Hydrogenophilus thermoluteolus: one gene and its partner. The protein of the gene in region 1 interacts with the protein of each later gene in a pairwise test. Links are inferred from orthologs where the notes say so. Each region holds a gene or a part of one and is shown on either strand. Other genes may lie near its edges.

Evidence for each region. Proteins that work in one complex are often made in the same cells at the same time.
Region 2: the proteins of HPTL_RS08880 (region 1) and mrdA interact in binary tests that used the Escherichia coli proteins (3 or more experiments, as listed by UniProt). The link is inferred for Hydrogenophilus thermoluteolus from one-to-one orthologs.

Annotation. Positions count from the first base shown.
Region 1 is NZ_AP018558.1:1,828,184-1,831,444, forward strand. The notes cover bases 167-3,171. They hold HPTL_RS08880 (penicillin-binding protein 1A), read left to right. Parts: upstream 167-488; coding sequence 489-2,855; downstream 2,856-3,171. Other genes in these bases: pilM (type IV pilus biogenesis protein PilM), read right to left, coding at 167-393; HPTL_RS08885 (YqgE/AlgH family protein), read left to right, coding at 2,874-3,171. In the rest of the region: more of pilM, read right to left, coding at 1-166; more of HPTL_RS08885, read left to right, coding at 3,172-3,261. UniProt on the Escherichia coli protein: Cell wall formation. Synthesis of cross-linked peptidoglycan from the lipid intermediates.
Region 2 is NZ_AP018558.1:109,238-112,490, forward strand. What follows is about bases 5-3,001. They hold mrdA (penicillin-binding protein 2), read left to right. Parts: upstream 5-568; coding sequence 569-2,434; downstream 2,435-3,001. Other genes in these bases: mreC (rod shape-determining protein MreC), read left to right, coding at 5-38; mreD (rod shape-determining protein MreD), read left to right, coding at 45-572; rodA (rod shape-determining protein RodA), read left to right, coding at 2,431-3,001. In the rest of the region: more of mreC, read left to right, coding at 1-4; more of rodA, read left to right, coding at 3,002-3,253. UniProt on the Escherichia coli protein: Catalyzes cross-linking of the peptidoglycan cell wall. Responsible for the determination of the rod shape of the cell. Is probably required for lateral peptidoglycan synthesis and maintenance of the correct diameter during lateral and centripetal growth.

The sequences.
Region 1 (3,261 bases):
AGGCCCGACCACCTGCCAATCGGCGCGCAGATCCTCGACCGGAAACGGAGACATCCGCGCCAATTCGGCAAAGACGAGCTCTTCCTTTTCCCGTTCGGAAAGGCCGACAGGAAAGTCGACGCTGCGTTGCATCACCGCACTGTCGGGCAATGCCATCACCGCCGCTCGGACGCCACCCAGCATCTGAGCCGCCTTCATGAGCGCGCCCACCACTGCCTTTTGATTGCCTACCCCAGACGCCGAATACCACCCACTTTCACACGGCACGGTTGCAACGCTTGCTAGCGCAACTGCCTGCCCCCGCCGCTGCAACTTGACCGCTTTGACGGCGGACGGCCCCAAGTCGATGCCAACGCCCTCCCCCGCTTTTTGTTGTCGTCCCAACCGCAGCATCGAATGCAACGCCTCCCCTCGATCGATAAAAAACGCGCTTTCGCGGCAGCAAAGCTATAATCGGCGAATCTCCGCCCGCTGTCAAGACAATCGTTATGCGTTTGCTCAAATGGACGGCCGTTTCGTTCGCACTCCTCGTCTCGCCGCTTGCCGTGATCGCCACCGTGATCCTTTTTGCGTGGCAGGAACTGCCCGACGTTTCGCAGCTGGCCGATTACCGCCCCAAAATGCCGTTGCGCATCTACGCGAAAAACGGCGAAAAAATCGCGGAATTTGGCGAAGAACGGCGGGTGGTCGTCGATATCACCGCGGTACCGGACCACTTGAAAGCGGCGATTCTGGCCGCTGAAGACGAGCACTTCTACGAACACCCTGGCGTCGATCCGCTGGGCATCGTACGCGCCGCGATCGCGAACCTCATCACCGGTGCCAAGGCGCAAGGGGGTTCGACGATCACGATGCAGGTGGCGCGCAACTTCTACCTCTCGCGCGAAAAGAGCTACTGGCGAAAATTCTACGAAATTCTGCTCGCGATCAAATTGGAGCGGGAACTCAGCAAAGACCAAATCTTGACGCTCTACATGAACCAAATCTACCTGGGGCAACGCGCCTACGGGTTCGCGGCCGCAGCGCAGGTCTATTTCGGCAAGCCGATCCAAGCGCTCACGCTCGCTGAAAGCGCACTCCTTGCGGGACTTCCCAAAGCACCGTCACAGCTCAACCCCTACCGCAACCCGGAAGGAGCATTGGCGCGGCGCGAATATGTACTGCGGCGCATGAAGGAGGCCGGATTCATCGATGAGATGCAATACGAAGCCGCCAAAGCCGAACCTCTGACACTTGCCAGCGACCAGAAGCGCGAAAATACCGTCGTCAAAAGCGCCATTCCCTGGGGCGGGCACGTCGCCGAACTGGTCCGGCAACTGATCGTCGAGCGCTACGGCGTCGACACCGCGATGACCGCGGGGCTTCAAGTGTACACGACGATCGACCCCAAATGGCAACGGGAAGCCGAAGCCGCGGTTCGCCGGGGGTTGATCGCGTACGACCAACGTCACGGTTTTCGGGGCCCGGAAGGGGAGATCCCTGCTTCGGTGCTGCAGTCGCGTGATCCCGGTGCGCTCGCCGAAGCGCTCGAAGCCTACCCCGACGCGCCCGACGGGCTCGCCGCAGTCGTGCTCACCGTCGCCCCTAAAGCGATCACGGTGTGGCGCAACGGTACAACCCTCTCTTTGACCGGCAAAGGGATCGCGTTCCTCGAACGCGCGCTCGCGCCGCGTGCGCCAGCAGCGCTCCAGATTCGCCCCGGCGCCGTGATCCGTATTCGCCAAAACGAGCAAGGAGAATGGGAAGCGACGCAACTGCCCGATGCGCAAGCAGCGCTCGTGGCGCTCGACCCCACCACTGGTGCGGTCCGGGCGCTCGCTGGAAGCTACGATTTCGAACTCGCCAAATTCAACTACGCCACACAGGGTTTTCGTCAACCCGGTTCGGCGTTCAAACCCTTCATCTACTCGGCCGCGCTCGAGAAGGGGTGGATGCCGGGCAGCTGGATCGAAGACGAGCCGATCGTCTTCGGCCCCGAGATCACGGGAAGCAAGGAGTGGGCGCCGAAAAATTACGACGACAAATACGAAGGGTGGATGCGGGTGCGAGAAGCGCTCGCCCACTCGAAGAACCTTCCAGCAATCCGCATCCTCCACGACATCACCCCCCAATACGCGCAACAGTGGATTACCCGCTTCGGGTTCGATCCGAAACGGCACCCCCCCTATCTCACCATGGTGTTGGGCGCGGGCGAAACCAGCCCGTGGATGTTGGCGCGCGCCTACGCGGTCTTCGCGAACGGGGGTTATCTTGTCGAACCCTATCTGATCGACGAAATCCGCGACGGTCAAGGGACACTGCTCTGGAAGGCGCACCCCACCGTTGCCGGAGACGAGCGCATTCGCGCGATCCCCGCGCGCAACGCCTGGTTGATCGACTCGATGCTCCACACCGTGGTCGAACGGGGAACCGGCGCGGCGGCGCGACGCGCCCTCAAACGCAACGACCTCGCGGGCAAAACAGGCACTACCAACGACGCGGTCGATGCCTGGTTCGCCGGCTACCACCCGAGCCTCGTTGCGGTCACCTGGGTGGGTTACCCTCAGCCCAAACCACTCGGCAAACGAGAGACCGGTGGCCGCGCGGCACTGCCGATCTGGATCGACTTCATGCAGACGGCGCTCGCGGGCGTCCCAGAAACCCATTCGCCGATGCCATCGGGGATCGCGACCACGATCCTCGACGGCAGACCTGAGTATTATTACACCGAACTGCCGCCACCAGATCCCTATCCGCCAACACCCATCTGGGAAGGCGGCGAGGGGTGGAACCCCAATTTGCTGCCCACCCCCGAAACGCCCCCCAGTGAGCGTACGCCGTATGCGCCGATCTTGGAGCGCTCTTTCCTCAACTGAGAAGGATCCAATACCGCCATGGGACAACGTTTCGTCAGCTACAAACACCATTTCCTGGTCGCGATGCCCGAGCTCAACGACCCCAATTTCCGCCAAACGGTGGTCTATCTGGTCGAACACCACCCCCAAGGCGCAATGGGGTTGATCATCAACCGTCCCACCGAAATCACCCTGGGGCAGCTCTTCGAGCGGGTCGAAGCGGGCGCGGTCAACCCCCTCGTTGCCGACGCGCCCGTCTTCTACGGCGGGCCAGTCGCGACCGAACGCGGTTTCGTCCTGCATCGTCCCAGTGGCGAATGGGCAGGATCGATGACGCTACCCGAAGACATGGCGCTCACCTCGTCGCGTGACATCTTGCCGAGCTTGGGCGACGTGAACGCGGTCCGCGACTTCCTGGTCTTGCTGG
Region 2 (3,253 bases), 1.7 Mb from region 1 along the record:
TGCTCGTGCTCGTGCGCGACGAAACGGTGGCGCCGTAAGCGACGATGGAACAGCCGACCCACCGTTCGCGCGAACTGCTGTCGCCGCCCAGCCGAGCGTGGATGATCGTGACGCTCCTGGGCGCGTTGGCGCTCGATCTCATCCCCCGTCCTTGGACCACGGTTTGGGGTCCCGAAGCGACGTTGATGACGCTGACGTTTTGGGCGTTGCGTTCGCCCGCATGGACGGGCTTCGGTTTGACCCTGCTCGTGAGCATCGCGCTCGACGTGGGCCGCGGCGCCGTGTTGGGACAGACGGCGCTCGCCGCGATCTGGGTGGTGTGGGGCGCGCAGAAGTGGCGCAGTCGTGTGCTCTGGTTCGGCCCCTTTGGCCAAGCGGTGCACTTGGTCTGGTTGTGGGCTGGGGCGCTCGCGGTGCAGGTGGCGGTGCGTTGGCTCGTGGTCGGTGACGGGATTTTTGCTTATGGGTATCTCTTGTCGCCGCTGTGGATGGCACTCGTGTGGCCCATCTGGTACGCGTTGTTGCTGTGGCCGCAACGGTGGCGTGCGGAGTTGCCCAAGCATCGGGTATGACGCTGGAAACGCCTTCCCTCGATCAACTTCAGCGCCGAACCCGCTGGCGTGCGGCAGTCGCCGCGTTGGTTATGCTCGCTGGGTTTGCGCTCCTATTGTGGCGATTGCACCATCTGCAAGTGGCGCAGCACGAACGGTTCGCGGCGCTTGCTGAGGCCAACCGTCTGGCCTTGGTGCCCATCCCGCCGCAGCGCGGCGAAATCTTCGATCGGAACGGCAAGCCGCTTGCGCGTAACGAAGGGGTTTATGTGCTGGAAGTGACGCCGGCGCTCACGCCAGATCTCGACGCAACCTTGAATTCGCTTGCTGAGCTTGTGGCGATCGATGCCGACGATATTCGGTCGTTTCGTCGCAAAGTGCGCGAACAGCGCGGCTTGGGAAGCGTGCCGCTCAAGTGGCGTCTCACCGACGCCGAAGCCGCCCGAATCGCGGCGAACGGGTTTCGCTTGCCTGGTGTTGAGGTTGCGGTCCGTTCGATGCGCCACTATCCCTACGGCGAGGTGATGGCGCACATCGTCGGCTATTTGGGGCGGATCAGCGAACGCGACCTGCAGCGTATCGAAGCGCAAGACGCGCTGGGACGCTACCGGGGGTTGGAGGTGATCGGCAAAGAGGGGGTCGAGGCGAGCCACGAATCCGAACTGGTGGGTTGGCCGGGGTGGGAGCAGCTCGAAGTGAACGCCGCCGGGCGCGCGGTGCGACGGCTCGCTTCGGTGCCGGCGCAACCGGGACGCGATGCGATCTTGACGATCGATGTCGATTTCCAGGCGTTCGTCCATGAGTTGCTTCGCGACAAGCAGGCGGCGTTCGTCGCGCTCGATCCGCGCGACGGCGCTGTTTTGGCGATGGTGAGTACCCCTGCGTACGACCCCAATGCGTTCGTGACCGGATTGTCGAACGAGGTGTGGACGCGCCTGCTCGAGGACCCAGCCCGTCCGTTGCTCCATCGCGCGTTGCGGGGAACCTATCCGCCCGGGTCGACCTTCAAACCGTTCATGGCGCTCTTGGGGTTGGAAGCCAAGGCGCGACGCGTCACTCAGCGTTTCAACCACCAAGGGTCGTTCCAGATTGGCCAGCAGGTCTTGCACGACCGCAAATCAGCGTGCCAAAGCGGCGTCGATCTCATTCGTGCGCTCACCTATTCGTGCAACGTCTATTTCTACCAGTTGGGGGTCGATCTGGGAATCGACGCGATCGCGACCTTCATGACCCATTTTGGTTTCGGATCCCCGACTGGGATCGATCTGCCCAACGAAGCGGCGGGGGTGTTGCCGTCGCGCGAATGGAAGCGTAGCTTCTTCAAGAGGCGGCGTGACCAGCAATGGTTCACCGGGGAAACGGTTTCGGTGGCGATCGGTCAGGGGTACAGCAGCTATACGCCGCTGCAGATGGCCAACGCGTTGATGATCCTCGTCAATGGTGGGTTGGGACCGATTCCCCACGTCGTCGACCATTTCCGCGATCGCCGCTCTGGTGCCATCATTCCCGTACCTCGGCCGCCCGCGCGTTTCGTGCCGCTCGATCCGGTGAACGTCGAGGCGGTGCTTACGGGGATGCGCGAAGCGGTCCGTGTGGGAACCGCGGCCCGGGCATTTGCCGGTGCGCCGTATCGCGCAGGCGGCAAGACCGGCACCGCGCAGGTGGTGTCTACGCAGCGGGTGCACCGCGATGCCGACGCCGCGGACGAGCAAGACCATGCGTGGTTCATCGCCTTTGCGCCAGCAGAAGAACCGCGAATCGTCGCCGCACTGATCGTCGAGCACGGCGGCTATGGCGGTGCGGTTGCGGCGCCGTTGATGCGCATCATCTTCGACCGCTTCTTCGGCGTCGAACCGAAGCCGGAATGGGAGTCCGCACGATGAGGCCTGCGTGGTGGCAATCGCTCCTGCGACGGTGGGATCCCTTTTTGCTGCTCTTCCTGGCAGGGTTCTTCACTTTTTCCCACTGGGTGATGACCAGCGCTTCGCCTGAGCGGCTCGACGAACAGTGGCTGCATCAGGGGCTGGCGTTGACTGCCTTTTTGGTTGCAGCGTTGGTGCCGTTTCGCTGGTGGTTGGCGGTCTCACCGCTGCTCTATCTGGGCGGAGTGATCGCGCTCGTCTTGGTGCTGGTCGTTGGGGTGACCGCGAAAGGGGCGACGCGGTGGCTCGATCTGGGCGTGGCACGCGTCCAACCTTCGGAACTGATGAAACTTGCGGTGCCGCTTTTTTGTGCCGCGTATTTCCATTGGCGGCAAGGGATGCTGCGCTGGTGGGACCATCTGGTCGCGTTCGTTTGGGTGTTGGTGCCTACTGCGCTCATTTTGAAACAGCCCGATTTGGGGACCGCGATCATGGTGGGAGTGATCGGCGGATGCGTGCTCTTTTTCGCCGGTTTGAGCTGGCGTCTGATTCTGCCGGTCGTTGTCGCGGTGAGTGTCGCGATCGCCGCGTTGCTCCATTACGGCGATCGCTGGTGCGCGCCAGAGGTCGAGTGGCCTGGGTTGCACGACTACCAGAAAGGGCGGATCTGCACGTTGCTCGATCCCGAACGCGACCCGCTGGGTAAAGGGTTTCACACGATCCAAGCCGAGATCGCGATCGGTTCGGGCGGCGTATGGGGGAAAGGGTTGGGGAATGGGACGCAGTCACAGTTGGCGTTCATCCCGGAGCGGCATACCGACTTCATCCTCGCGGTGATCG